2 regions of the Sutcliffiella cohnii genome follow, and region 1 is predicted to be linked to the other one. Evidence: riboswitches for the same ligand, from Rfam matches in the RefSeq annotation. Region 1 holds a riboswitch; the other holds the start of a gene.
The links. Region 1 has a riboswitch for glycine ahead of BC6307_RS06555 (alanine/glycine:cation symporter family protein). Riboswitches for the same ligand answer to the same signal wherever they lie in the genome.

Region 1 (13,491 bases):
GAACAGTAAATGAGCTTACCCAAAATGTGAGTGGGGACCCTGTTAATGGTGGAGATTTCATTATCGGAAGCACCGGTTCACCTACTATTTTTAATTCCTTATATTCCGTTGATACAACAAGTAGTGCTATTCAGGGGTTTCTTTTTAACGGATTAGTAAAAACAAATACTAGTTTAGAGTTTGAAGGAGACTTAGCAGAGGACTGGGCTGTTTCAGAAGATGGCTTAACTTGGACCTTTCACTTGAAAGAAGGGGTGAAATTTCATGACGGTGAAGAATTAACCGCTGAAGATGTTGTATTTACATATAGCATTCCACTACATGACGATTACGCAGGTGCGCGTGCATCTGACTTTGAACAAATTAAGGACATACAGGCTGTTGATCCGTATACAGTACAAATTACACTAACAGAAAAATATGCACCATTTTTATCAACGATGAGTTATCACATTTTACCGAAACATATTTTAGAAGATGTGCCGATTGGCGATTTGGCGGAACATCCATTTAACACGAAAGAGCCGATTGGAACTGGTCCATTCACGTTTGTTGAATGGAAAGATGGAGAGTACATAAAAGTCGAAGCAAATGAAGACTATTTCGACGGTCGCCCTAATTTTGATTCTATCGTTTACAAAATTGTTCCAGATGCGAACTCGTTAATGGTTCAACTGCAAACAGGAGATATTCATCACATTGCTGTTCAATCAGAAGATCTTATGCTTGCTCAAGATTTAGAAGCACAAGGACTCATTCAGTTGCAATCTGGCCTTGGATTATCGTACACGTATATCGGATGGAATCAAAAAAATCCATTATTCCAAGATAAAAAAGTACGCCAAGCATTAACGCACGCTTTAAATAGAGAAGTAATTGTAGAAAGTGTGTTAGAAGGTGATGGTCAGCTTGCGAATTCTACAGCAAGTCCAGTTAGTTGGTCTTACACAGAAGATGTACCTGTATTTGATTACGACCTAGAAGCAGCTAAAGCTTTATTGGCAGAAGCGGGTTGGGAAGATACAGATGGAGATGGCATTCTTGATAAAGATGGAGAGAAATTCAAATTCACATTAAATGTGAACCAAGGTAATAAAGCCCGTGAACAAATCGCGGTAATTGCGCAAGAACAATTAAAAGAGGTTGGTATTGAAGTCAACATAAAAGTGCTAGAGTGGAGTGCGTTTGTTAGTGCAAATATGGCACATGAGTACGATGCATGTATTAATGGATGGAGTTTAGGGGTAGACCCAGATCAAACGGATTACTTTCACTCGAAGCATAGAGAACAAGGGTTAAATTATACGCAACACAGTAATCCAGAGGTTGATCAATTACTAGAGGAAAATGTAAAAATCCTAGACGATGAAAAAAGATTGGAAGTTTTACACGAACTATACCAACAAATCTCGGAAGACCAACCGTATACATTTTTATACTATCCAAACGTACATTATGCATTACCAATAAACTTAGGTGGATTTGAATTTCATCCAAGTAACGGTTTTTATAACATAAAAAACTGGTGGTTGGCGGAGTAATTTAGATTACACGTCTAAAAAAACAGGAGGCGAATGCTAGCCTCCTGTTTTTTGTATAATCTTATTTACCGTTCACAAGTAATAACGAAAAACTCCCCTGTTCTCATCGAAACTGTTCGTGTCGGAGGACCACTTATTCTTTGACTACAGAATACATCAATCGTCGTTAATCCACAAAAAGCCCTAACGTATTGGTTTCGTCCTAAATTGACGTCGGGTAATCTTCTCGTTGGCGCTCCTATAATAGGTAAGCAAAACACAACACCAATTTCTCCTGGGCGTAAAATCTCTTCACTAGCTCTTGATGTCCTAGTTCTGCCTTCTTCATCCACGATCGTAATATAATGTCCAGGAGTGAGAGTAGAAAGACTATCTATTAAAGACTGTCTAATAGTATTGATGATATTTTCTTGCATATTTTTTAACCTCCCTTATTTTCATAAGATAGAGTATGCATTTACTAGAGTGAATGATAGGGCATGGAAGTATGTTGGCATATAAATCAACATTTATCTATGAAAAAGTGAAGTAGATTAATAGTATGTAAAATTAAAACGCCAAGCAAAAAAGAAAACCAAAACTAATAGTCTTGGTTAACAGCTTCACTTAAAAGAAGAATATCTTTATATATTTCATTCCTAATGCAAGGGTCAGGGCAACGATAATACTCATCAACTAGTTTAGTTAATTCGTATAGAATAATAGAATATACACCGTCTAGGCACTTTGTCATGGTGACCACCTTTATTAAATAGTACGAAAGTAATTATATCTAAAAAAATAGAAATGTCATAGTATGTGTGACTAATTTTTTTGTCGCTTCATTTACTTCCAGACAATTTTCATGAGCTAATCGTTATCAATGATCGGCGATACCCGGTAGAAGGGGTAGTAGCTAAGCAGCAACTTGCTATGTTCCATAAACTAGATCATTTGTTAATTCTATTATTTTTATAAAATACTAAAATTATATTTGCAAAGTAATGCTAATGATAGTAATATTCTTTCATATAAAAAAATAAGCGGATGAAAGTTATGGGAGAGAGCAATCGAAGCCACCGAAGGAGCAAGTTTCAAAAAATACCCTTGAAACCAATCTCTCAGGTAGAAGGACCACAACTGGACGCGCCTCTGGAGAGCGTGTAAGAAGTACACCACCAAAGGGGAAAGCTTTATTGTTTTATCAATAAAGTCAAACTTTCAGGTATAAGGACAGAGCAGGGTGAAGTTACAAGGCATCTTACTGTCCTTTTTTGCTTGTACAAAAAAGGAGAGAATATTGTATGTTGGAACAACTAATGAAAAACCTCAATGATGTATTATGGGGTGCGCCGTTGATCATCTTTTGTGTGGCTGTAGGAGTGTATTTTACAGTTCGTAGTAATTTCCTACAAATTCGTCACGTGAAAGAAATGGGAAAACTATTATTTAACGGAAAAAGCTCAGCTGAAGGAGTATCTTCCTTCCAGGCATTATCTTTAGCATTATCAGCCCGTATTGGGGTTGGTAACATTTCAGGAACTGCAATGGCGATTTTCTACGGAGGTCCAGGAGCAGTTTTCTGGATGTGGGTCATTGCCTTTGTCGGTGCAGCGTCCGCGTTCGTCGAGTCAACGCTAGCGCAAATTTATAAAGAAAAAAAAGACGGAGAATACCGTGGAGGTCCTGCTTATTATATTGAAAAAGGTCTAGGTTGGAAATGGTATGCTGTTATTTTTTCCATCGCAAGTTTAATCGCGATGGCCATCCTGATGCCTGGGGTGCAATCGAACTCGATCGGGATTGCGATTGACAATGCCTTTTCGATTGATAAGAAGGTTACTGGGATTGTTCTCATTATTATATTAGGTTTAATTATATTCGGTGGAATTAAACGTATCGCGAATGTTACCCAAGTTGTCATTCCGTTTATGGGGATGGGGTATATATTAGTCACACTTTCTATTATTATCGTTAACATAAGCAAGGTTCCAGAAGTGTTTTCCTTAATCTTTTCAAGTGCCTTCGGTGCTGATACGATATTCGGCGGAATTATCGGTTCTGCGATTGCATGGGGAGTAAAACGTGGTCTTTATGCGAGCGAAGCCGGGCAAGGAACAGGTGCTCACACAGCAGCTGCTGCGGAAGTTTCTCACCCTGTTAAACAAGGACTGGTACAAGCTTTTTCTATTTATATCGGAATCTTCCTAGTTTGTACATCCACCGCTTTGATGATTTTATTCACAGGCGCATACAACACGATGGACGAAGGAACGGGAGAATATGTTGTACAAAACATTACTGGCGTAGAAGAAGGGACAGGCTACACGCAAGTAGCAGTAGAATCTGTCTTCCCTACATTCGGTTCACCATTTATCGCAATCGCACTATTTTTCTTCGCCTTCACTACGATTATGGCGTATTACTATATAGCGGAAACGAATCTTGCCTATCTTGTTAATCAAAGATTTAGCAAAATCGCGTCTACCATTTTAAAACTAGTCCTTCTTGCCGCGACTTATTACGGTACTGTAAAAGAATCAGGTTTAGCTTGGACACTCGGGGATATCGGTCTTGGAATAATGGTATGGCTCAACTTAATCGCCATTCTATTGCTATCTAAACCAGCTTTACTAGCGTTAAAAGACTATGAAAGACAGAAAAAACAAGGCCTTGACCCAACCTTTAATTCTACGAAACTAGGAATTAAAAACGCAGACTTTTGGGCTGATGGGTATGAACAAACTGAGGATAAAAAAGAAGAACAGAAAGTATCATAATAGAAGAAAGCCGCCCTGTGGTTAATGGGGCGGTTTTCATTTAACTTTAAGCTTATTATTAAAAAAGGTGTTGTTCAGGCCTCTAGCATAAAAAGTAACCCCTACCTATTTAAAGTTTCCTGTTTTCGTGTTCATAAATTATTAATGATAAAAACATCCCCTTTGGTGAAACTATTAATAGGTGATTTGGGATGGAAACTAAAAAAAACTATTATATTCCAGTTGTTAGGAAGTTCTGGTATTGCCATGTATTCGCTTTTTTGTGGTTCTTATTTTCGGTTTTTATTTCTTTACCTTGGATAAAAGAATTAGGACAAGTAATTGGAATAATTCCTTCGATTATAATAATCGCTGGAATTGCCTATTTACCTGGATATTTAAATGCATTTTTGGTATTTAGTCTTTTCTTTGATAATCAACCAAAATTTAAGGTACACGATCCAACAGAGCCCGTTTCCATTTTTATTTCCTGTAAAAATGAGGAAAAGGGAATTAGTGATACCATACGTCATATTGCTAAACAAGATTATAAAGGAGATATGAACATTATTGTAATTGATAATGCATCGACAGACCTAACTAGTAGTGTGGCATTAAAAGCGGGTCAGGAATATAATCTTGATTTAAAGGTTATATATGAAGAAAAACCGGGTAAAAATTTTGCCCTTAACCGAGCATTAGCCATGGTTGATACCCCTTTAATTATTACTCTTGATGCAGACACTATCTTAACGAAACCAGCTGTTCGGTTACTAGTAAGTAGATTATTATCAGCTCCAAACGAAATTTGCGCTGTTGCAGGTTCTGTACTTGTTCGAAATAGTCGTAAAAATTTTTGGACTAGAATTCAGGAATGGGATTATTTTTTAGGTATTGCTTCAATAAAAAGACTACAAGGATTTTACCAAGGAACATTAGTAGCCCAAGGAGCATTTAGTTTGTATAAAAGGGAAGCCCTTGAAAAACTCGGAGGTTGGGATGATGCAATAGGGGAAGATATCGTGCTAACGTGGCAGATGTTACAAATTAATTGTAAAGTATATTTTGAGCCTCTTGCAGTTGCATTTACAGATGTTCCTGAAACATTAGTTCATTTCGTAAGACAAAGAAGTAGATGGGCAAGAGGAATGATAGAAGCTTTTAAAAGAGTAAAACCTTGGAATCAACCCTCTATATTCACAAAGTACCTTACCGGAACAAATCTTATTTTCCCTTACTTAGATGTTGTATACACCTTTGTTTGGATTCCAGGGCTGATATTGGCCATTTTTGGCTATTACTATATCGTTGGTGCGACGATACTTTTTGTTTTACCGTTAGCACTATTAACGAACTATACAATGTATCATTATCAACGAAAAGTATTTGATAGGTTAGGGTTAAAGATTAGAAAAAATATATTTGGTTTCTTTGCGTATGTATTAACGTATCAAATGTTTATGTCCCCCATATCAGTTTTGGGATATGCACAAGAATTTTTGCAGTTAAAAAGAGTTTGGAAATAAGTTTATGATTCATGAAGTTAGGTGTATTAGAGATTATGGATTAACCGAAACAGGCTATAATGGCCTTTTCTTCCATAGTCTCTACAAGTTACTCTCCTTCGATTAATAGTGACAGACATTACTTTTTCTTGTTAAACTGATAGTAGTAAAGGTACATTCAGTCGAAGGAGATATGCAGATGAGAGAGGTAGCGAGTAAGAATGGTAGTGTAGAAAAAGCATTACAAGTTATTGAATGCTTTGATTTAAAAAATCCATCTTTAACATTGGACGAGCTTTCGAAAAAGTCGGGGTTCTCAAAGCCAACAGTCTTCCGCATGATTTCCTCACTTGAAAAGTTTAGATATATAAAACGAGTCAATCAGGACGGACAATTGAAGTTCCAGCTTGGTATGGCCTTTTTAGAAAAAAGTCAAATTGTAAACAGCCATTTTGATATTCGGGAGCTAGCCAAACAAGAAATGCTATTGCTTCGAAATGAAACCGGTTTATCGGTTCAATTAGCTATCCGGGATGGAAACGAAGCCGTCTATATTGAACAATTTGAAGCTTTATCGGCATTTCGTGTCTTTCCGCAGGTAGGGAGAAGAGTTCCCTTATATGCAGCGGCCTGTCCACGGGTTTTATTAGCGTTTATCCGAGACGAAGAGCAAAAGGCTATTTTAGATAGTTATACGTATACGCCGTTCACCCCACACACCAAAATAAATTACGACATGATTTTTTCTGAACTAGGAGATATAAGAGAAAAAGGTTATGCAGTTAGTAAGGGAGAGTTACATGAAGGAACAGCTGCGATTGCTGTGCCAATTTTTGATATTAATAACAATGTAATGGCTGCATTAAGTGTGATTGGTATTGACCGTGAATTTAACAATCAGTTAGAATCACATGTTGCTAGATTAAAAGACTGTGCCAGGAACATACATGAAAAGTTACATTAATAAATCCACGTTACAGGTTGTCCAGATTGGGTAGCCTGTTTTTATTTGTTTTTATAGAAAATTTTAAAAATTGAATGAAATTTAGTAAATGATAGTGTACAATAAGAACAATATTTTTAATTATGAAACAATTATTTCACATAATGAAATGGAGGTAGTGTTTATGAATCTACAAACATCTACGAATCATCCTGTTACAGGAACTGGTAAGCTCAGTAGAGGATTAGGTTTTGTTGACTTATGGAGTGTTGGTGTTGGAGCGTTAATCGGGGGAGGAATTTTCACGGTTATCGGTCCGGCAGTTGCACAAGCAGGACCTGCGTTGTTTGTGGCTTTTTTAATTGCAGGTGTTATTGCAATTCTTTCAAGTTTGAGTTACGCAGAACTAGCTTCAAATTGGCCATATGAGGGTGCGTCCTATGCATACTCTAAGTTTGCTTTCACCCCGATACATAAGGATTTAGGTAGACTAATGGCATTATGGTGTTCAGGTCTTTACTTCTTATCCTTTGCATTTGCAGCAGGGGCAGTAAACCTAGGTTTTGCAGGTTATTTTAATTTTCTTTTCCCGTCACTATCACCAACTCTAGTTGCGCCAGTAGTGTCAATCGCTATTACGGGATTGTTGCTAATTGGAATTAAAACTACTGGTAAAGTTAATACGATTTTCTCTATTATTCAGGTGATTGCTTTATTTGCGATTGCGATTATTACTATTTTCCACAATCCAACAGGCCCATTCATGCACAGCGACTTTTTACCAAATGGATGGACTGGTGTTTTTGCAGCAACTGCATTAATTGCTTTTGGACAAATGCAAGTAGAGGCTGTGTTAACTCTTGGTGAGGAAGCGAAAAAACCAAGACGGAATCTTCCTTTAGCGCAAGTGTCTGCACTAGTGACAGTAGTTGTTTTATATTGTTTGACAGGATTTGGAGTTGTATCTGCAGCAGACCCAAGTGCATTAGCTGCATCAACAGCACCATTATCACTCGCAGTTGAAACAGTGTTACCTGGAGTTGGTGCCGTATTAATTGCCATTGCAGCACTTACTGCTACTGGAACATCAACAGTTGGTTGTTTATTAGGATCGTCGAGAATGATATTCGCAGCTGCAAGGGAGAAAGCTGTTCCTGGCTTTTTAGGAAAAGTAAATCCGAAGACACACGTTCCTGTAGCAGCAACTGTGTTTACTGGAATTATTGCGTTAGGCACCACTCTCATGAGTACAATGGGATACGGGCAAGCCATCTCTATAGCGGTCGGTGCAGCTGTATTTGCAAACTGGCTCATGATGGGGCTTATGAACATTGCACTTATTGTTGTAAGGGTAAAACAACCCCATTTAAAACCATTATTTCGTTACCCGGTAAATATAAAAAACATTCCGGTGCTCGCGATTGTTGCGGCGATTGCATCATTCTGGATTTTAACATATATCCAGCCAATTCCATTGTTAATTGGAATAAGTTGGTTGGTACTAATCACGGCATTTTATTTCTTTTATTCAAGAAGCCGTTGGGAGTACTTAGATGAAAGGGACATGGAAAACATCACAAAAGACTAACAGGAGATGAGAAAGATGAAAAGTGTTTGGTTACAAGAAAATAAATGGGAAGATGTAGAAGGTTATTTACAAAATAAAAAGACGATAATTGTTCCAGTTGGAAGTGTCGAACAACACGCAAAGCATTTACCACTCGGAACCGACTCCTTTGTGGCGCTTCGGGTAGCAGAAGAAGTGGGGCAAAAAACAAATACATTAGTTGCTCCACCGAACTGGGTTGGCTGGGCGCCCCATCATATGGCGTTTCCAGGAACGATAACGTTACGTCCAGAAACATTAACAAATCTTGTGTACGATATTTGCAAAAGCCTTGTCTACCATGGCTTCGAAAAAATCATTATTTTAAATGGTCACCGTGAAGCAAATCTACCACCACTAAAAATTGCGATTACAAAGCTTCGAAATGAAACGGGTGCCTTTCTAGCAATAGCTGATCCATTCTATATAGCAGATCAAATTGCTAGAGAAATCAAGGTATCCGAACCTGGTGGGGTAGGCCATGCTGCAGAGATGGAAACATCACATATGTACTATTTGTACCCAGACTTATGTGATCCTTCAAAAGCTGTAAAGAATATACACAACAAACACCCATTCTTACAGCATGATCCGTTCGTTGAAGGTGATACCGTTTTTGTCCCAAGCGATGTTGGTACATATCGTGAAGGAGCGAAGAATATTGGAGTCGTAGGCGACCCAACAGTTTCCACAAAGGAAAACGGTGAAATTTATCATCATGCATTAGTGAAAAACTTAATAGAACTTGTGCGATATTGTGAGGAAGAAGTAACGGTGGAAGTGAGAAAGCGTGAAATACCGCTTTAAGGTGACTTTCATACAGTAAACTGTACTCTATTAGGGACACCTTAATTAAGGGACGTCCTCAATATGTTTTCCGGTTGTTTGATGTTGTAAGAAAAGATGTGCCTGGCTTAAATGAAAAATAGATTACAAAGAGCGCTGCGCTTATACGCGGCGTTTTTTGATGGGGTGAGAATGGTTTAAATACTTATAAGTCTATTTTTGTACTAAATGAGCAAGGATGATCAATAAAAATAAATTAATAAACATTTTTTTAAGAAAGGTTGTGACATAGTGAAAAGTGAAAGCAAAACCCCAAAAAAATACGGCCCCATTAGCTATCTTTCTCTATTAATAGGACTCATTTGTTTTTTTATTGTTTTTGTAACACCAACAAGAATAGCGAATATCGGGAGCACAATAGGGGATTATATGACGATTTTTCTAACAAGTACTGGCATAATTTTGTTAATCGTTGGACTAAAAAGGAAGACAGAAAAGAATGGACTCGCTATTCTTGGATTAATTCTGTCTTCCTCACTATTTATATTTTGGATAATAACGATCATTTTATTATTTACAGGTGCCATTGAGTTTGCACCGTAATACAGATACTTCTTTACGGTTTCATAAAAATGGTAATCTCTATCACGCGAGAGTTCCAAGGATCTTATTAACCCGTTCCTGCTCTTCATTCTTATTCAAGTATTCAAAAAATCCAAGCTGATTCCCCCACGGGTCTGTAAAGGTACCCCATTTGACTGGTACTTCTGGTCTGGAGTGTATGTCAAAACTAGGAACCTTTAACATTTTAACAAGTCTATCTCTTTCCGCTTCTATATTAGAAACGCCAAATCGAAGTGGACCACTACCATCAGCGGGAGTTCCCTCCGCGACCTGCAACCAACATCCTGGAAGGAGTTCCCACTCTGCAAATCCTTCGTGTGGAATAAAGTCTGGTTTCCTATTTAACAGTGTTTCGTACCATTTTTGTCCTTCTTTCATGTTAGAAACTCTTATTTGAGTAGTCATTTCGAAATTCATTCTATCGCTCCTATATGTATAATTGAACGCAAAACAAGGTATTGCGTCGATAGCTGTTTTTTTTTGCGATACGGACTCCTTTATTGATGATGTATAAAAGTATGTGTAAGTCCTTTTGCTAGACAAATAAAAAAGGACAAAGTACTCTCTGAGTTATCACCACAATAACCTTTGAGAGGAGTACTTTATCCATGTCTCATTTTAACACAGATAAATTAGATTTAGCCACTATCTTAAAAATCTCCATGCAGGATCTCCTAAAGGAGAAAATAGAAACTATCTTGCGTGAGGAAATCAAGAGTGTACTAGAGAACGAACCTGTCGGAGAAGGAAATTCGCGTAACGGATACTATCCGAGGACTCTCGACACCATGTATGGCCGCGTTGAAGATTTGGCTGTTCCCCGTGATCGTAAGGGAGAGTTCACAACTAATATGTTTGAGCCTTATCAGAGGCGAATGGTTGCAGTAGATGAGCTCGTTGTTCAACTTTATCAACACGGGGTTGGAGTCCGTCAGGTAGGGAGCATCTTGAAAAACTTGCTTGGGGAACAATATTCCCCTGGCACCATATCGAATATCACATCTGCCGTGATGGAGGATGTGATTGAATGGCAGAACCGCCCTTTAAAGGAGCGCTATTGTGCTTTATTTCTTGATGCTTTATTTGTAAAGATTCGTAGAGATACAGTAGCCAAAGAAGCTGTCTATATTGTTCTAGGAATTACTCCGGAAGGCCACAGGGAAATCCTTGGTTTTTATGTAGGAGGAATAGAATCTTCAAATGGTTGGAAGGAAATCCTCCAGGACCTGCGCAACAGAGGAGTACAGGAAGTACTGCTAGGCGTTTTTGACGGACTGACTGGTCTCGAAGAGGCATTTCGTTCCATCTTTCCAAAAGCTGATGTTCAACGTTGTGTAATACACAAGGTCCGTTCCACTATGAATAAAGCACGTAAGAAGGATCAAGCTGAGCTAAGTACTGATTTTAAAAAAGTCTATACATCAAGCACATACGAAGAAGCTGAGAAAGCGTTCGGAGAGCTCAGGGAGAAATGGAAAAAGCGCTACAGTCGAGAAATAGCTTCTTGGGAAGAAGACCTTCCAGTACTCTTAACCTTTTTACGCTACCCTGAGGATGTCCAAAAGTACATCTACACTACAAATCTTATTGAGCGTACCATTAAGGAAATCCGCAAGAGGTTAAAAACCATGAATAGCCTGCCTAACATTGAAGCAGCTGAAAAGATTACGTACCTGACCTCTATCGACTATAACGAGCGCTGGTCAAGAAGAAAACTAAGTGGATTCGGCCTAGCTCATGATCAAATATTAAAAATGTTTGAGGAGCGGTATCCCAAAGCCTAAAAGTGGAGGATTCAGGCAGCCGCGGCTGCCTGAATCCTCCACTAACAAAGACATATAACTCATTGAGTACAAATGCTTACACATAATTATTGACAGTACCCCTTTATTTGCGGTACTCCGATTTTAATTGCGATACGGACTCCTTTATTTGCGGTAATCCGATTTTAATTGCGATATGGACTCCTTTAATTGCGATACGCTCCAAATTATTTACGATACTACGGTACCAGTTATACCCGTTCAAAAACATGAAAATGTAATCCATAAGGATCGGCTACCATGATGCTTTTCTCACTGTATTCTTTCGTGATTGTACAACCATTTGTTAATAAGAGCTCCTTAGCAACCGTAAATTCTTTTACAGCAACCTCAAAAAAGACTCGATTTGCTGCGCTCTCTTCCACGAAAATATGTTGCCCACCGAAAGAGAGCTTCGTTTCTGAATCGTTGGAGAAGACGTTCATCATGCCTAAAATATTAGTATAAAAATCAATAGCTTTCGGTGAGTCGTTTACTTGAATAGCTATATTGTTCGTCAATTCGAACTCCGATTTTTTATTGATATTTCTCGTTGGACGATAACCTTTCTGACCAGAAGGAAGTAAGTCAAATAAATACCAAACGGAGCAAAATTCATCGCCAGGTCCGAAAGGGGCATTGGCGACATGAAAAATCTTCCCGTCTGCATCCTTTTGAAAGGTAGAAACACCTGGATATTGATAGCCGTCTTTCATGAAGCCTAAGTCTTCCTTAAAAGTGGTACCAATCGTAGAAATCATCGGGAATTGCCATCTACGTTCTGCCGCAAACGCATCTTGAACGGTTGGTGCATCAGGAGTTGCCACAACAAATGCAGCTTTTTCAATGATGTGATGGTAGACCCCATTAAAGCCGTCTGCCCACATCGTGCAATACGAGCAAGATTTCCCCATGTTCTGAATAACAATTAATTCATCCTTATCGCCGAATAAATCAAGTAAATTTACTTCTCGATTCATTGAATCTAGGAATTGATAATTTTTCATCTCGTTACGAGGTACAGATTTCCTCATTTCCATTAACTTCATTTTCTTTTCATAGATTTCTTTTTCCAATGCTTCGATTTCACTTAATAATTCGATTTTTTCCATTAGACTTCTTCTCCTTTATTTACAAATTGGACAATTTCTAATTGATTCCCGGAATTATCTTCTATGATGAAAAAATAACCTGGTGGACAAGGCTGTGGTTCGTCGAAAAGCAGTTTAACGCCTTTTTCACGAAGTTGATGAAAATCGTCCTGAATATTACTGGATTGTATAGCTAGTAATACGTTAGAAGAGGAGGGAAGAGTTGTAGCATCTCCTTTTTCTAAAATGAAGGGAAGACCATGATGTGTTAACTGAATAATCGTATCGCCATACTTTTTCTCCACTGTAAAATCTAGTATGTTCGTATAAAACTCTACCGCTTTCTCTAAATCGTTCACTTTAATCGTTAATACACAAACTTGATTTAACATTTCAAAGCCCCTTTACAAAATGATTACCATAAAATTATCATGAATAGCCTGTTTAATTTTCTTCTTGTTTGCGCTTTTTCGTATCAAATAGTAGTTTTGGTAAATTGATTAAGATAGGTGGATCATATGGCAATGGTTCTCTTAAAACAACTTCTGTAAACGATGTTGAATGAAGTTGTGTATCAACAGTATTTTCTGCTATACCTCTTAACGCATGAGATAGAACAAAATAATGTTTAGGATTCACTCCTTTTGCGATTGCAGCGGAAAGAACATAATACTTCCCCTTCGGAACGTTAGAAAATGTGCAGATTGATTCGCGATAATCGAAGGCAGTTCCGACAACGGGCGCTTGGTCAGGTATTGGTCTAGGAAAAAGTCCAACGAAAATTATTCCTTTAAAATCTGGTGGAGCTTTTACTTCGCATGTCACAGAGGGGGCTAATGCTTCTAATGGTTGCAG
Region 2 (17,793 bases), 1.6 Mb from region 1:
ACTACAAACTCATTGAAGAATGGTCCCGAAAACGCTATTTGAACACCGTGCTGCTCAAGCTGTTGTTTCGCATAATGAGCTTTTTGTATATTTTGGGTAGCCATATCTTTTACACCTTGTTTCCCAAGGGCTGTCATCGCAACAGATGCAGCTAGTGCATTTAATGCTTGATTTGAACAAATATTAGAAGTCGCTTTATCTCGACGAATATGTTGTTCACGCGCTTGTAATGTTAATACGAAGCCTCGTTGACCTTTTTCATCTACTGTTTGACCTACTAATCGGCCAGGTACTTTTCTCATTAATTTAGATGTTACAGCAAAGTAACCACAATGTGGTCCACCGAATTGTGTTGGAATACCGAATGGTTGCGCATCTCCAACAACGATATCTGCCCCTAGTTTACCTGGAGGTGTTAACGCACCTAAAGAAAGTGGGTTAGACGAAACAACGAACATAGCTTTTTCTGCATGTACTATTTCTTCAATATCTTTCAGTTTTTCGATTTGTCCAAAGAAGTTAGGATATTGAACAAGTACTGCTGCCACGTCACTATCCATTAACTCTTTTAAAGCGTCAAGGTCTGTTACACCGTCAACAGAAGGGACCTCTACTACTTCTACGTATTGACCACTTGCGTACGATTTTACAACATCTTTCGATTCTGGATGAACTGCGCTAGAAATTAATACTTTTTTCTTTCGAGTTTGACCGCATGATAGCATTGCTGCTTCCGCCAACGATGTTGCTCCATCGTACATAGAAGAGTTCGCTACTTCCATTCCTGTTAATTCACAAATCATCGTTTGGAATTCAAAAATGGCTTGTAATTCACCTTGAGAAATCTCAGGCTGGTATGGCGTATAAGCAGTGTAGAACTCGGAACGAGAAATAACATGATCCACAATAACTGGCATGTAATGGTCGTATACACCAGCACCTAAAAATGATGTATATTGCTTTAAGTTTTTGTTTTGATCTGCAAGTTGCTGCAATTCCTTCATTAATTCCGTTTCAGGTTTTGCTTTTTTTATGTTAAGTTCTCCTTGAAATCGAACTTTTTCTGGAATATCAGCAAACAATTCATCAATTGATGTAACACCAATTGTTTCTAACATTTCTTTTTGGTCAGTCTCTGTCATCGGTAAATAACGATGTTTCATGTTAGCTTCCCCCTTAATTTTTCGGACGTTTATAAAATGGAGTTTTTATAATCACTGCTTTTAAACGTTTCTTTCTCACTTGTACTTCTACTTCACGACCAAGCTCTGTGAATTCAGCTTTTAATAATGCTAAACCAATATTTTTCCCTAAAGTTGGTGATTGAGTACCGGTAGTAATTTCACCAATTTTCTCATCACCCACAAATACTTCATAGCCATGACGTGGAATTCCTTTATCAATCATTTCGATACCAACTAGTTTACGAGGTGCACCATTTTCTTTTTGTTCTTTTAACACTGCTTTTCCGAGAAAGTCTTCCTCTTTATTCGGTTTAACAGCAAAACCAACTCCTGCTTCAATTGGAGTAATGTCTTTTGATAATTCTTGACCGTAAAGAGCAAGATTTGCTTCAAAACGAAGTGTATCTCTTGCACCAAGACCAATAGGAAGTACACCCAATTCTTTCCCAGCTTCTAAAATAGCAGACCATAGTTTCGGAGCTGCCTCGTTTGAACAGTAAATTTCAAAACCGTCTTCTCCTGTATAGCCAGTTCTAGAAACTAATGTAGTTTCTCCAGCAACTTTAACACCATCTATAAATTTAAAAAACTTAATTTGTGATAAATCAGTCTCTGTTAGCTTTTGTAATGTTTGTTCTGCTAGTGGACCTTGAAGTGCTAATTGTGCAACGTTACTAGAGATGTTTACTATTTCAACATCTTCCGTTATATGTTCTATTAACCATTCATAATCTTTATCTGTATTCGCAGCATTAACAACTAGTAAATAGTCGTTGTCCGCCTTTTTATATATTAATAAATCATCTACTGTACCACCATTTGGATAGCACATTGCTGTATATTGCGCTCCACCGTCTTTCATTGTGGAAACGTCATTTGTCATCATTTTTTGTAAAAAGCGAAGACTTCCTGTACCTTTTACTTCAATTTCGCCCATGTGGGATACATCGAACAATCCAGCTTTCGTACGGACCGCTTCGTGTTCTTCTTTAATACTTGAAAACTGGACAGGCAATTCCCATCCGCCAAAATCGATTGTCTTACCTCCGTACTCTTTGTACAGGTCAAATATTGGAGTTCTACTTAATTGTGACACAGATTTGGCCCCCTTCACATTTTTAAAAGATTTACATTTTTTAAACAATTTGATAGAGATTTTTGTTTCTTTGATCAAAACAAAAAAGGACAGAACCCCCCCTTGTAAAAGTGAGTTCTCTGTCCTTGCACCTGAAAGTTTACCCTATTCGAATCGAATAAAGGCTTTCCCCTTTGGTGGTTCCCTAATTATGGAACGCTCTCCAGAGTTGCGTCCAGCAAGAGTCTTTTTACCTGAGAGATTCACAAATAATTTGCTTGCTCCTTCGGTGCTGTTAAACTGACAGTCTCTCCCCTTGCCATCATTCGCTACATATTTAACGATAAAATGGGTCATACTAGAATGTATCAAATTAGTAAATAAATATTTGTAACATTCTATCGAATACTCACTATTATCCTACCACTTACACTAATAAAAAGGCAACAATAAATCCCTTAACATTTTTATTTTTTTATGACTATAAAGTTCGTCTTTTGTTCTTAGGAAACGATTACATATAAGCATATTATTAAATTTACAGCAAAAAAACACTATTTTTTTATAGAAAGGATGCTCTTCAATGAATTTAGAAATAAGCTTCGACTCGAGTTGGCAAGAAGATTTAATGAAAAGAATGGAGGATGATGGTCCTTGGTCGAACTTTGATTTATTTCAGCTTGCACTGGAAGCAGAGGAGCATATGGCGATTGAACAGTTTGAAGGGTTACAAGCTCCTAATTATTTACCAAACTTAACTCCATTGCCCCATCAATTAGAAGTAGCTAAAAAAGTAGTGGGTGAAATGAACGGAAAAGCAATTTTAGCTGATGAAGTAGGGCTCGGCAAAACGATTGAAGCTGGTCTAGTACTAAAAGAATATATGATTCGTGGCCTTGTAAAAAAAGTACTAATATTAGTACCTGCATCACTCGTTTCGCAATGGGCGATTGAATTAAATCAAAAATTTTATATACCTGCAATTGCCCAGAAAAAAAGCTATGTTTGGGAACAATGTGACGTAGTTGTTTCTTCTATTGATACCGCAAAAAGAAACCCTCATCGTGATATTATATTCGAACAACAATACGATATGGTCATTATTGATGAGGCTCATAAACTAAAAAATAATAAAACAAAAAACTATGAGTTTGTGCAAGCGCTAAAAAAGAAGTTTTGTTTATTATTAACAGCTACACCTATTCAAAATAAAGTCGAAGAAATATTTAACCTAGTTTCTTTATTAAAGCCTGGACATTTAGGAAGCGAACAATACTTTGAGGAAATATTCAAAGCGAAAGAGAGAAAACTCGAAAATGATGAGTATTTAAAAGAGCTAGTGAATAAAGTTATGATACGAAACCGTCGTGGTGATACAGGTATTGATTGGCCCAAACGACATGTGGAGTCTTGCATAATAGAATTCAACGAACAAGAACAACAGCTTTATCAAACAATTTGTGATTTAAAGCATAATGAAGAACTTCCTATTACGAGTCAATTTTCCATTTTGACATTGCAGCGAGAAGCGTGTAGTAGTCGAGAAGCCGTATTTTTCACATTAAAAAACATGGTTGAGCGCAAGACAAAAGAAGATCCAAATTATGAAGTTCCAGCAGTACTTCATAATATAAAAGAAAAAATTGATGCAGTTTCAGAAAACTCTAAAGCTCAGAAAGTATTAGAATTAATCCAAAAAATTGATGATAAAGTTATTATTTTTACGGAATACCGTGCAACACAGCTTTATTTACAATGGTTTCTTCAACAAAATGGGATTACGTCTGTACCGTTCCGCGGGGGATTTAAACGAGGAAAAAAAGATTGGATGAAAGAGCTCTTTAAAAACAGAGTACAAGTATTAATTGCGACCGAAGCTGGTGGTGAGGGTATTAACCTTCAATTTTGCAACCATATTATTAACTATGACTTGCCTTGGAATCCGATGAGATTAGAGCAACGAATTGGTAGGATTCACAGATTGGGGCAAGAAAAAGATGTTCATATTTATAACTTTGCAACGAAAAACACCGTGGAAGAACACATTTTAAAGCTATTATATGAAAAAATTCATCTATTCGAACGGGTTATTGGAGAGCTTGATGAAATTTTATCTAAGCTTGATATTAAAGATTTTGAAGATCAGATGGAAGACATTCTTCTTAACTCTAAGTCTGAAGGAGAAATGAAAATTAAAATGGAAAACTTATCATCGGTAATCCAATTTGCCGATCAGTTACGAAAGGAGTCACTAAATCATGCAGCAGCAGGAGATTCATAATTATTTAGAACGATATTTCACTGCGAATAATTGCGAAATTATCGAAAACGAGCAACACCATTTAACCGTGCAACTGACGATTGAAATGGATAAAGAATTAATAAATCGCCCCTTTTACTGGCATTATTTAGAGAAAACAGGTGGCGTTCCGAATCCAATGAAATTGACGCTAATAACGAATCAAAATGAAGCACCTGATGATATTAAAGGAGATGTCGTTCATTTCGGCTCTCCTCGCCTTCGTCAAATTTTTGAATCAACGAGAAAATTAGGTAACTACATTCGTCTTTATGAACATGTAAAAACAGTCCCACCTAACGGACATTTAGCACTACACCCTTGGTTAAATGTAAACTTGAAAATATCATATAAATGTGACCGTAAAAAAGATATGTTGAAATCTCTTGGCATCCATTTAATTTCCGGAGCAATTGTCGAACAATTCCAAGAAAAGATGAAAAACATTAGTGTAACTCCAAAAATTCCGGACTTTTGTTTTACGATGTCACCAATCATTAAACCGCAAAGTGGGCTATCAAGATTGGAGCATTACGTAAGAGGGTTTATTGCTAGCGATGATCATACATGGGCAGAAGAGGCACGTGAAAGATGGCAAAAGGATTTGAATTTACTCAATCACTTTTACGAGAATTTGGAGGAAAAGCCTGAAGTATACGAAACGGAAATGATCGCATTACAGGAACAATATGAACCAAAAATAGAAGTAGAAATTATTAATGGTGGGCTATTTTACTTAACACAGAATTTTATTAAATAAAAACAATAACAGGGCTGTCCAAAAAATGAGTATCGACTGATTTTTTGGACCCTTTTTTATGTTAAATCCAGTAATAAATCCAACTAAATGGAGACAAGTTACATATGAATAACTAGCAATTGCAAAAATGGATAGTATTTTTACTAACCTAGTATTAGGTATTTGTTTTCTAATAAGAAAAATGAGTAGAAGGAAAGATAGAGTAATTTTTATAATTAAAAATAAATATGGATTGTGGGTGAATAGGAGTGACATAAGCGGATTGGCCTCTTCGATCATATTAAATTTCAACCCAATAAAAGTGAGAACTCCATCTATGCCGTTTAATATTAATAAACTTAAAAATAATCCGTACATAGTTCACCTCTTTTTTTCTTTCTATTCATTGTTCTTAATTAAGAACGATTGTAACGTATTAACTTGAATTTATCCAGATGTCGTTCGTAAATAAGAAATATTTCATCCTTTAAAAATCGACACCGTCTCTTATTTTCCGTTATAATGTGTGTGATAAACATAATAAATTTATTAGAGAGGCATTGCGATTATGAAAAAACTTTTCTTTATTACTACTATTCTATTTCTTCTTATTTTATCCAGTTGTGGGCAGTCTAATACTATTACAACTGACGAAATAGTAGAAGTAGATAGAGAGATAACCATTACAGGTTATACCGGACCGGACATCGAAGATTTTCGATTTGAACCAGAGGAAATCGTACTAAAAAAAGGAGAAACAGTAAAATTCACCTTAAAAACTGACAATAACGTTTCTCACGGTATACAGTTTCATGGGACTAAGCTCATTCTTTCAGAAAGAGCTCCAGAAGTTTATACCGCAAACGAAGTTGGTGAATACAAAGGACTTTGTACAAAACTATGCGGTATCGGACATGCAACAATGACAATTTCGTTAATTGTAGAAGAATAAGTTTTAACCCTTACTTGTAGGAAGTGAGGGTTTTTCGCTTGTAAAAATACAGATTATGATATTTGTATAACCTATAAAAACCGCTATACTATTATTAAAATAATTGAAGAGTATTAAAGGAGATTTCCTATGTTCGAGCTATTAATTACAATGGTAGAAAGGTTAGGAATTATCGTAACCATCGCCTTTATCCTAACCCGATTCACTTTTTTTAGAGGAATGATATACCAAGATGAACTAAATCGAAAGCAACAATACATTGCCATTCTTTTCTTCGGCTTCTTCGGTATTATCGGAACCTATACAGGCTTAAGTTTAAGTACGGAAAGTTTACAGTTTAGCCGCTGGACCTCCGATCTTTCTACTGATGAAGCAATAGCAAATTCACGGGTAATTGGTGTTGTGTTAGCAGGTCTCTTAGGTGGATATAAAGTTGGTATAGGCGCTGGACTTATTGCAGGAATACATCGTTTTACGTTAGGTGGGTTTACTGCCTTTGCATGCGGTTTTGCTACAATTATCGCTGGAGTACTTTCCAGTTACTTTTATCGAAAAAATAAACATGTTAAATTACGTTCTGCCTTCATTATTGCAGCTTTTGCAGAAGGTATTCAAATGCTGGTAATTCTTCTCTTAGCCCGACCATTTGAACAGGCATGGACTTTAGTTAATATCATCGGGATTCCAATGATTATTGCGAACGGTCTTGGTTGTGCTCTTTTCCTTATGATTATAAAAAGTGTCATTAACGAAGAAGAAAAGGCAGGAGCTATGCAAGCACAAAAAACGTTACGAATTGCCGATAAAACGATTTCCCATTTAAAAAATGGACTCCACCTTCATTCGGCCCAAGCAGTATGTCAAATTATTCACGAAGAATTAAAAGCAAAAGCAGTTTCAATAACGAATACAACGGAAATATTAGCTCACGTAGGAGATGGAGATGATCATCATCGTGCAAAAATGCCCATCCAAACTCAGATTACAGTAGATACTATTCGTCAAGGTAAAATAATTGTTGCAACAAAAGAACAAATTCATTGTCGAGAAGCGCATTGTCCATTAGGAGCTGTAATAGTCGCACCATTAAAACAGCGTGGAAAAACGATTGGAACGTTAAAATTTTATTTTGGCTCGCAAAAAGAAATTACACCTGTCATCATGGAGCTTATTACAGGATTAAGTGCTCTGTTAAGTAATCAGCTAGAGGTTGCGGAGGCGGACAAGGCATATCAACTTGCTAAAGAGGCAGAAATTAATGCGTTACAAGCACAAATTAGTCCACATTTCCTTTTTAATACACTTAACACCATTTTATCTTTAGTTCGCATTAATCCTGACAAAGCTCGAAAGTTACTCGTATCGCTCTCGCATTTTTTACGGCAAAATCTTTCAGCAACAACACAAACTAAAACAACGCTTGAGCAAGAATTAAAACATGTGAAAGCTTATTTAGCGATAGAATCGACTAGATTTTCGAATAAACTTACCGTTTCATATAAAATAGAAGAGGAAGCATTACAATCTCTCATCCCTCCTCTTACTCTTCAGCCACTTGTAGAAAATGCGATTAAGCATGGGATGAAGGAAAAAGAGAATGACTATAACGTTTCTATATGTATTGAAAGAGTTAAGGATAACGTTATCGTTGAAGTAAAAGATAATGGCAACGGAATGACAAAAGAACGATTAAAGGAAATTGGTACTACACCGATAGAGTCTGTTACAGGTAGTGGAGTTGCTTTATATAATGTAAATCGCCGTCTCACATTTTGTTATGGTGATGATTCAGCTTTGAAAATTATAAGTGAAGAAAATAAAGGTACGGAAATTTCCTTTTCTATTCCCTATGCGGAGGTGCAAAATAGTGGACCAAAAAATTAAAATACTCGTAGTCGATGATGAACCATATAGTCGTGAGGAATTAAAACATTTATTGAGCTTATTTCCTTCTACTCACATAGTTGGCGAAGCAGATTCTGGTGAGAGTGCTATTATGAAAACAATGCAACATCAACCAGATGTAGTCTTTCTAGATGTTGAGATGCCTAAGATGGATGGGATGACTGCAGCAAAATCGTTAATGGAGCTCAAAAAGCCGCCACTAATTGTGTTTGCAACTGCTTATCCACAATTCGCTGTCGAAGCGTTTCGATTTAACGCAATGGATTATTTACTTAAGCCTTTTGATGAAGAACAGCTGAAGGAAACGATTAACCGATTGGAACAACACTATCGTTCTATTGAAAAACAAGATGTTTCCAGGCCTACTGGAAAGCTAGCAGTAGAATGTGATGGAGAAATATTTTATCTTGAACCTAAAGAGATACTATATATATCTCGCGAAGAAAAACTGACAAAAATAGTAACAAAAAATAAAGAATTTGAAACAAAGACTCCATTAAAAGACTTAGAAACGAGACTAGTCACGTTTGGGTTCTTTCGAATTCATAAAAGCTTCCTCGTTAACTTGCACTATGTTTCAAGGTTGACTCCGTGGTTTAATGGAGCATACCAATTAGAGCTAGATGGTCGAGAAGAGCAGCTTTCTGTTAGTAGAAACTATGTAAAAGCGTTAAGAAAAAGGTTAGAAATATAAGCCGTATCTGTTTATTACTTTTTGCATGTTAATTGTATTTTTGAACATATTAAACTAATATTTCTACCTGTTAATCAAAATCCCTCCCTATTATCTCTTATTTATTTATACTAAATGTAAACGCATTCATTCATTTGATAGATAACAAAGGAGGAATTTTCATGTATACATTTTTAATATGTATTGTACTTTTAATTATCGGATATTTTACGTACGGAAAATTTGTTGAAAAAGTATTCGGCGTTAAAGAAGAGCGCCCTACACCAGCTTTTGTTAATGGTGATGGTGTTGACTACGTGCCGATGAGCACACCGAAAAACTCAATGATACAATTATTAAACATTGCCGGAACAGGTCCTGTATTTGGACCTATTATGGGAGCTTTATACGGACCAGTAGCATTTATTTGGATCGTGGTCGGCTGTATTTTTGCTGGTGCTGTTCATGATTATTTAACTGGAATGATTTCTATTCGTAACCGTGGCGCCCACCTTCCTGAACTTGCTAGTAAGTTTTTAGGAAAAGTAATGAAGCATGTTGTAAATGCCTTCGCTGTCCTTTTACTTTTATTAGTTGGTACTGTATTCGTATCAACACCAGCTAGTTTATTACATGTTTTAGCAGACGGAAAGATTGCACTAGGTATTATCATTGCTGCAATATTCGTTTATTATATTTTAGCTACATTAATGCCAGTTGATAAAATTATTGGTCGTCTTTATCCTTATTTTGGTGCAATCCTATTGTTAAGTTCCGTTGGAGTAGGTATTGGTTTAATAGTAAAAGGTGCTCCAATTCCAGAAATCTCTTTAACGAACTTCCATCCTGATAACGCGCCAATTTTACCGTTATTATTCTTTACTATCACTTGTGGTGCCCTATCTGGATTCCACGCGACACAAACGCCAATTATTTCACGTACTACTCAAAAGGAGAAACAAGGCCGCAAAATTTTCTACGGTATGATGATTGCAGAAGGTATTATCGCGATGATTTGGGCTGCAGCTGCAATGAGCCTTTTTGGTGGTTCTAACGGTTTAGGTGATGTGCTAGCTGCTGGTGGACCTGGTGCTGTTGTTAGTGAAATTTCAACAGTTATACTAGGAGCTGTTGGTGGAACAATTGCAGTACTTGGGGTTGTTGTTTTACCTATCACATCTGGTGATACAGCATTCCGTAGTGCTCGTATGATTATCGCAGAATATTTCAACGTTGCTCAAAAGAAATTTTCAAGTCGTTTATGGATCGCCATTCCAATATTCGGTATCTCTGTCGTTTTAACACAAATTGATTTTAATCTACTTTGGAGATATTTTAGCTGGGCAAACCAAGCAACCGCTGTTATCGCTTTATTTGTAGGTGCTATGTACTTATATATCGCAAGAAAAAATTACTGGATTGCCTTAATTCCAGGAACATTTATGCTAGTTATGGTTCTAACGTATATACTGAACGCACAAATTGGTTTCCGCTTACCGATGAACATAGCTTGGGTTGGTGGAATCATTGGAGCAACTGTTCTAGTCGTTATTTTCTTCCTTGCTGCAAGACGAGCACGAGCGAATAATTTACCATTGGAAGTAGATATTTCAGATTATAATAAAGTTGCATAATGGGACCATGTAATCCCCGATATCGCGAAATCGTAAGCGAAAAAGAAAAGAAAGTTAATGAACAGAAAAATCAAACGGTTCCATTGTTTGTAAAAATAAGTAGTATCGTAATTGTCGTAGCAGTATTATTAATTTTAATAACAAAATAAAAGACAAAGCACATCAAGTTCATGATGTGCTTTGTCTTTTATTTAGCTGTAAGTTATGATTTGCCTTCCATCATTACATTTCTCTTTCCGTTATAAAAATCAATGGTTTCATCATTAACAGTTCGTAACATTTTATTTAATTCAATACCGAATTGTACATAGGCATGACCTTGAGCTGTTAATATATTTCCTGAAGCTACAATTGGCTTATATACGAAATACTCTTCAGGAAAAACTCCTAAAAACTCTCTTTGGTATTTTGCTAATGTTACAGTGTATGGAACATCTTGTAGTATCCCTGCTTTTGCTAACACAAACACTCCACTACAAATAGCAGAAACTACCTTACCTGCCATATGAAAAGCTTCTACAAGTTGAAAAAACTTCTCAGCTTCCGCAATAGGCTTTAAGTCTCCGCCTGGAATAATTAAAGCTTCATAGTCTACAATTTTAATGTCACTAACTGTCAAAGAAGGAAGTGTTAACAAACCCGCTTCTGATAGTTTCGGAGCTTTATCCATTGCGAACGTAGTGATTTCATGAGTCCCTCTTAGCATCGAAATCGCTGGAGTAATTTCAAATTCACAATATCCATCGAACAAAAATAGTAATGCTTTTTTCATCTTATCTATCCCATCTTTTTCATTATCTAGCTAACTATCATAGTTCAGCTTCATTTAATTTTTTCTTAACGTTGAAACAAGTTAACACTGTTAAAATTGCATATAATATTAAAATTGCTGCTGCAAGGATAGGTGACGTTTCATAAATGCTAATTAACAAGGTGGCGGAACCAGCAATAAGCATCAAGATGTATATATATCCTTTTGCTCTACTTTGTACAAAAATAGATGTAAAGATAATTAATGCAATGGTCATGCCGACTGCGGCACATAGTAATAAGACGATAAACATAGTAACATCTAGAGAACCCAAATTAAGTCTCCTTTCGATTATATTCCTTAAGTGTTTCTTTCTACACTATCTATCTAAATATTACCATAAATATTCTCAATAAAAGAACATTCTGTTAATACCTTTTAAATATTTTTGTAGGTTGGGTGTCTCGGCTCACATGCAGGATAATACAATATTATGCTTACGGAGTCGACTATAGTAGAAGTAATAAGAAAGAAAAGGTACAATAGTAAATACATTTAGGATCTTGTAATTCGAACATGCTCTTTCATTTAAAATAATTCCTTTACTAAGGAGATGATAATATGGATTATTCGTCTTTAGTTTTGAAGCAGAAGCAGTTTTTTCTTTCAGGGAAGACGAAGGAGATCGATTTTCGAAAAGCTGCACTTCAGAAATTAAGAGGTGCTATTAAGAATAATGAGCAACAACTTATTGATGCATTAAAGGCAGACTTAAATAAATCAGAATTCGAGGCGTATACTACAGAAATTGGTATCCTTTTAGAGGAAATACGATTTACGTTAAAGCATTTGCCATCTTGGGTAAAACCTCAAAAAGTAAAAACACCAATTACACATATTGGATCTACAAGTTATGTATACCCAGAGCCATATGGAGTAACCCTTATTATCTCACCATGGAACTATCCGTTTCAACTCGCTGTCGCACCTTTAATTGGTGCAATAGCAGCAGGGAATTGTGCCATCATAAAGCCTTCTGAGCTAACACCTAAAACTTCTCAATTATTAAGCCTTATTATTTCAAGCATTTTTCCCAGAGAGTTCGTTGCAGTAGCAGAAGGTGATGTTGAAACAAGTCAAGCTCTGTTAAACGAAAATTTTGATTATATCTTTTTTACTGGAAGTGTTCAAGTTGGTAAAGTCATAATGGAGGCTGCTGCTAAAAACTTAACTCCTGTTACACTAGAATTAGGTGGAAAAAGTCCTTGTATTGTTCATGAAGACGCTAATATAAAAATTGCAGCAAAACGAATCGCTTGGGGTAAATTTATGAACGCTGGGCAAACTTGTGTTGCTCCAGACTATCTTTACGTACATAAACGGATTAAAGAGGATTTTTTACTCCACTTTAAGAAGGCTACGGAAGAGTTATACAGTGAAAATCCATTAAGTAATCCTAATTTCACAAGAATTGTGAGTGAGAGACATTTTAATAGATTGCAATCGTTCTTAAACAACGGTACTGTGACCATTGGTGGGAATGTCAACAAAGAGGGATTAACTATTGAGCCAACTGTTTTAACGAATATATCGTGGGACGACCCTATCATGCAGGATGAAATCTTCGGCCCAATTTTACCTGTTATGGAATATGAACAACTTTCAGACATTATCGAAGGAATACACAATCACCCTAACCCACTTGCTTTATATGTCTTTTCGGAAAATGAAAGTATACAAAAAGAAGTTTTAAATAATATTTCATTTGGTGGGGGATGTATTAATGATACAGTCTACCACTTGGCATCTCCTTACTTACCTTTTGGGGGTGTTGGAAATAGCGGTATTGGATCTTATCACGGAAAAGGTAGTTTCAATACGTTCTCACACAATAAAAGTGTTTTAAAACAAACGACTAAATTTGATCTTCCGTTTCGATATCCAAATGTAAAAGATGGACTGAAAAAAATTAAGTTATTTTTAAAATAATCGTAAAAGCTCGAAGTTCCCTTCCTTCGAGCTCATTATTTTTAAATTAGTACGTTATGATGAAGTCCACTCTCCACCATTTACATGAAGTGTTTGACCAGTAACAAACCTTGAGTCATCAGATGCAAGGTAAACATACGTAGGAGCTAACTCAAATGGTTGACCTTGTCTTTCCATAGGGTTATTAACGAGTGGAACTTGGTCTGCTGAGAAGCTAGAGGGAATTAATGGTGTCCACACTCTACCAGGAGCTACTGCGTTTACTCGAATACCTTTATCAATAAGATTGTTGGCTAGTGCTCTTGTAAAGCCAATATTAGCGCCTTTCGTGGCAGTGTAATCAATTAATTGCTTGTTCCCAACGAATGTAACAATGGAAGATGTATTAATGATAGAACTCCCAGCTTTTAAATACGGGAGAGCCGCTCTTGTAGTATAAAAGTGAGAATATATATTAACTTTGAACGTATCATCAAATTGCTCATCAGTAATATCAAGAAGACTTAGTTGTTGAAATTGTATTCCGACATGGTTACATAAAATATTTAATTGACCTAAGACACTCACTGTTTGTTCTACAATGTTTAGACATTGCTCTTTATCTCTTACATCCCCAGGCAATAAAATACATCTTTGTCCAAGTTCTTCAATTCTATCTTTAGTTCGTTTAGCGTCCTCATGCTCATCTAGATATGAAATAGCAACATCGGCACCTTCCTTTGCAAATGCAATGGCTACCGCAGCACCAATCCCACTATCTCCTCCTGTAATTAAGGCCACTCTTCCTTTTAATTTGCCACTACCTACATAATTCGGGTTTTCAATAATTGGTCTTGGTACCATCATTTTTTCTAAACCGGGCTGTCGAACTTGGCGTTGCTCCGGAACCGTTAACGGGACCTCCTTGTATTCCGTTATTTTTCCATAGTTAGGGTACAACGGATATCCACTATCCTTCTGCTCCATATTTAACTCATCTTTTCCCATATGAAACCTCCTAGATAAAAAAACTATACTACTTACAGTATGAAAGATGGGCTATTAAAGTGACATAGGAAGGGCTCCTCTATAAGCAGAATGGAATAATGTATGATAAGGAGGTTGAATCATGAAACACTATTTTTATTTTTATCCCGAGGCCCAAATACTGTTATTAAATGATTCAGAAGAAAAAAATCAGTTAATCTATAATGGGACGATATTAGAGGTACCAAAAATCGGACCAAGACCACCGTATTATTGTAATCCAGGGTATGATCAATACTATCCAAAGATTTAACCAACAAATTTAGAGAAGATTAGGCATTCCATATTTCAGAATAGAATGCCTATACAACTATTTTTACTTCACAAATCTTCATATCCTATTATTTCTTCAATTGTACTCAAGTGATTGGTGGAGTTTATTATTTTGTGGTCATTTAAATATTTTTCATCAACATTAAATGAATAGCTTCCTGTAACGACATATTTACCATCACTTGCAGGATTAGTTACAGAGAACATGACATTATATCTTCTTTCCCAGCCTGTAGTATTTAAATCTTTTTTCAATTTGACTTGTGAAAAGTCCTGTAAAAGCTTGTCAATAACTTTCTCATCCTCTATCGTTATACTAGTAGAATCTAGTCTCATCCCTCTATCATCTAAATCATTTACTGTAATGGTAACATTGTTAATAGTCGTTTCTTCGTTAATATATTTAGAAGCATACTTTGTAAAAGACGTATACGCTAATAAATTTGCCAACATAAATAGGCCAACTATAAATACAAATGTTATGACGATTACTTTCATCCGATCTTGAATAAACCTACTTATAATGAATGCTACTAATACAACTAATAAACTCCCAAGTACTAAACTCGTAAGATCCAACAATTTATCATTACCCCCATTTACCTTTTATAATTATCTTTGAAATCCACCTTCTGAATGGATTATTTGCCCGGTTATCCAATTTGCATCATCACTTACTAGAAACTTTATCGTTTTTGCAACGTCTTGCGGCTCTCCTATTCTACCGAATGGAAACTTATTTAATAGGTAATCTTTTAAATCGTTTGTCATCCATCCCGTATCTGTTGGGCCTGGATTAACAGCATTTACCGTTATCCCCTTATGAGCAAGTTCTGCAGCTAGTGTTATGGTGAGAGCATCAACAGCACCTTTTGTTGTGGCGTAAGCTAACTCTCCAGGCATTGGACCTTGAAATTGCCCTGATGTTATATTAACTATTCTTCCACCAGATTTCTTATGAAACAATTGCCCAAATTTACTACATAATAAAGTTGTGGCACGAACATTTACCATATAATGCCTATCTAACTCGTTTGCTGTTATTGTAGAAAAATCATTGTTCGTTGAATAGGCTGCGTTATTGATTAAAATATCCGGCTTACCTAACTTTTCTATTGCTGTACTAAAAAGTTGATTAGCAGCTTCTTGCTCCGTTAGGTCCAACTCCATAGCATAAACATTCACACCATAATTGTCTAAGCGTTCTTTTATTTGTTGCGGTTCGTTCACTTCTATACTCCAGGGCATAGACAGATCATAATCTGTCCAATACGTAAAAAATATGTCACATCCCGCCTTAGCCAGCTCTCCACATATTGCTGCCCCTATCCCTTTAAGACGACTTACACCAGTAACAACAGCGACCTTCCCTTTTAATTGGTTCATTCTATTTCCTCCGAAAAATGATTTCGACTTGATGAGTTCATAAATTAAACTTTGCTAACTGTTCTCCCCACGGAGCAATAGAAGTTTCTATAAAACCAGCTTTTTTATATACCTTCCTTGCTGCCCCATTATTAGGATGGTAACCAATGAGGATGAATGGCCTGTCATTATTTTCCCTTTTAATTTCTTCTATTACCAACTTAATAGCCTTTAAACCGTAACCATTGCCTTGATAGTTTTTATCGATCATTAATCGATATATCCAATAGTTTTGATCATCTTCATCTATCCCGTACATCGTAAAACCAATCATCGTTTCGCTGTTGTATACGCCTTTTACATAGAAGTTATCTAAAAATTGCACTTGTGCGATAGAGTATAAATTAGTGGCGATAAAGCGCTTTTGATCTTCATTTACTGACAATTCAATTGCCGTTTCCCAATTATATTTATCAATTGATTTTAATGTTAATTTTTCCAGATGGTTCACCTACTTCTCTAACATCATTTAGTTACTCACTTTAATATTAATTTGCGCCTCCATTTCATATTCTTCTTTTATGTGGTTGCCTTTCTCTACATAAAAATCAGTGAAACCATTTATTGTATAAAAACCTGAAGGAAATCCTTCTTTATGTAAAAATTCTTTTATAAATTCCACAAACTCCTTTTCAGATTGATCACTATATCCTCCACTTTTACGATAAGGCTCTACTAGTGGTTCTCCCCTTTTTAGTGTAGTGCCAATTAATGGTGTGTCCATAGCATAATCAATTTCATAACCGCGAACTTCTTCCGTTATTATAAAATAAAACGGGGAGGCAGCATGATAGATGACTACTTCCTCTTCTTCCCCAACATATTCTATTTCCCCGTAGACTTGTATCTCTTCATTAGGTTCATAAACTCTTTCTTTACTGTACAGTCGGTATACGAAATCACCTTCCATAATTTCAGCATTTATGTTTGTAACTTCATAGTCATCTAGAGTGGATGAACGTGTTTCTTTTTCCGTTCCACAGCCGATAAGTGCTACCATAATTACTATTATTATACAAAATAGCTTTTTCATTGATATTCCCCCTCCTATATATCTCACCATTAAACAACTGGTCTCACGCAAATCAAATAAAATATATACATGAAATAAGAGGCTATTATGTGCTAAACTTCGTTAATTTAGCTATACTTAGAGAAGAATTAATTAAAACAAAATAGTTTTAGTTACATGTCAGGAAGGATTGATTCATAGTATGGCAAATACTCATACATTTTCGAAAGGCGAGGAAATCGCTAATGCCATCATACATGGGATAGGTGCCCTTTTAAGTATTGCTGCATTAGTAATATTAATAGTATTATCATCATTTCATGGTACCGCTTGGCACGTTGTCAGCTTCACACTATTCGGGGTAACGATGGTACTACTATATACTTCCTCAACTCTTGTGCATAGCTTTCCACCTGGTAAAGCAAAAGACGTGTTTGAAATTTTAGATCATTCCTCCATTTATTTTTTCATAGCTGGAACGTATACACCGTTTTTGTTTGTTGCAGTAAAAGGGACTTTAGGTTGGACGCTTTTTGGTATCGTATGGGGTGTTGCTATTATCGGAACGGTGTTTAAATCTTTTTTTGTAAAGCGGTTTTTGCATATGTCTACCGTTCTTTACATTTTTCTAGGCTGGCTTATTGTGTTTGCGTGGGGAACGTTAGTAGAAAATGTCTCTTCTCAAGGGATTATTTATTTAGTAATCGGTGGTGTGTTATACACTGTTGGTGCAATTTTCTATGTGTGGCGCGGCTTTAACTATCATCACGCAATTTGGCATTTATTCGTTATGGCAGGATCGATTATGCATTTTTTCTCTGTATTAACACTTCTGCATTAATCATGAAGGGCAGTC

Region 2: linked by a shared signal. The riboswitch ahead of gcvT (glycine cleavage system aminomethyltransferase GcvT) and the one ahead of BC6307_RS06555 (alanine/glycine:cation symporter family protein) in region 1 are both predicted to bind glycine.

Annotation. Positions count from the first base shown of each region.
Region 1 covers NZ_CP018866.1:1,369,074-1,382,564, forward strand. The annotation lists gene BC6307_RS06545 (peptide-binding protein) at 1-1,541, shown strand, start outside; gene BC6307_RS06550 (hypothetical protein) at 1,607-1,957, opposite strand; gene BC6307_RS25000 (hypothetical protein) at 2,122-2,274, opposite strand; glycine riboswitch at 2,568-2,667, shown strand; glycine riboswitch at 2,671-2,759, shown strand; gene BC6307_RS06555 (alanine/glycine:cation symporter family protein) at 2,825-4,300, shown strand; gene BC6307_RS06560 (glycosyltransferase family 2 protein) at 4,492-5,805, shown strand; gene BC6307_RS06565 (IclR family transcriptional regulator) at 5,984-6,748, shown strand; gene BC6307_RS06570 (APC family permease) at 6,912-8,315, shown strand; gene BC6307_RS06575 (creatininase family protein) at 8,331-9,140, shown strand; gene BC6307_RS25005 (hypothetical protein) at 9,411-9,722, shown strand; gene BC6307_RS06585 (VOC family protein) at 9,765-10,160, opposite strand; gene BC6307_RS06590 (IS256 family transposase) at 10,352-11,527, shown strand; gene BC6307_RS06595 (DUF899 family protein) at 11,758-12,657, opposite strand; gene BC6307_RS06600 (VOC family protein) at 12,657-13,028, opposite strand; gene BC6307_RS06605 (helix-turn-helix domain-containing protein) at 13,081-13,491, opposite strand, start outside.
Region 2 covers NZ_CP018866.1:2,976,746-2,994,538, forward strand. The annotation lists gene gcvPA (aminomethyl-transferring glycine dehydrogenase subunit GcvPA) at 1-1,163, opposite strand, end outside; gene gcvT (glycine cleavage system aminomethyltransferase GcvT) at 1,177-2,280, opposite strand; glycine riboswitch at 2,398-2,488, opposite strand; glycine riboswitch at 2,492-2,585, opposite strand; gene BC6307_RS14920 (DEAD/DEAH box helicase) at 2,843-4,540, shown strand; gene BC6307_RS14925 (YqhG family protein) at 4,518-5,318, shown strand; gene BC6307_RS25735 (DUF5658 family protein) at 5,295-5,675, opposite strand; gene BC6307_RS14935 (cytochrome c oxidase subunit II) at 5,866-6,249, shown strand; gene BC6307_RS14940 (sensor histidine kinase) at 6,379-8,133, shown strand; gene BC6307_RS14945 (LytR/AlgR family response regulator transcription factor) at 8,099-8,848, shown strand; gene BC6307_RS14950 (carbon starvation CstA family protein) at 9,010-10,461, shown strand; gene BC6307_RS14955 (DJ-1/PfpI family protein) at 10,664-11,233, opposite strand; gene BC6307_RS14960 (hypothetical protein) at 11,271-11,546, opposite strand; gene BC6307_RS14965 (aldehyde dehydrogenase) at 11,834-13,201, shown strand; gene BC6307_RS14970 (SDR family oxidoreductase) at 13,256-14,188, opposite strand; gene BC6307_RS25115 (hypothetical protein) at 14,310-14,480, shown strand; gene BC6307_RS14975 (hypothetical protein) at 14,549-15,082, opposite strand; gene BC6307_RS14980 (SDR family oxidoreductase) at 15,113-15,886, opposite strand; gene BC6307_RS14985 (GNAT family N-acetyltransferase) at 15,924-16,367, opposite strand; gene BC6307_RS14990 (hypothetical protein) at 16,395-16,958, opposite strand; gene trhA (PAQR family membrane homeostasis protein TrhA) at 17,140-17,778, shown strand.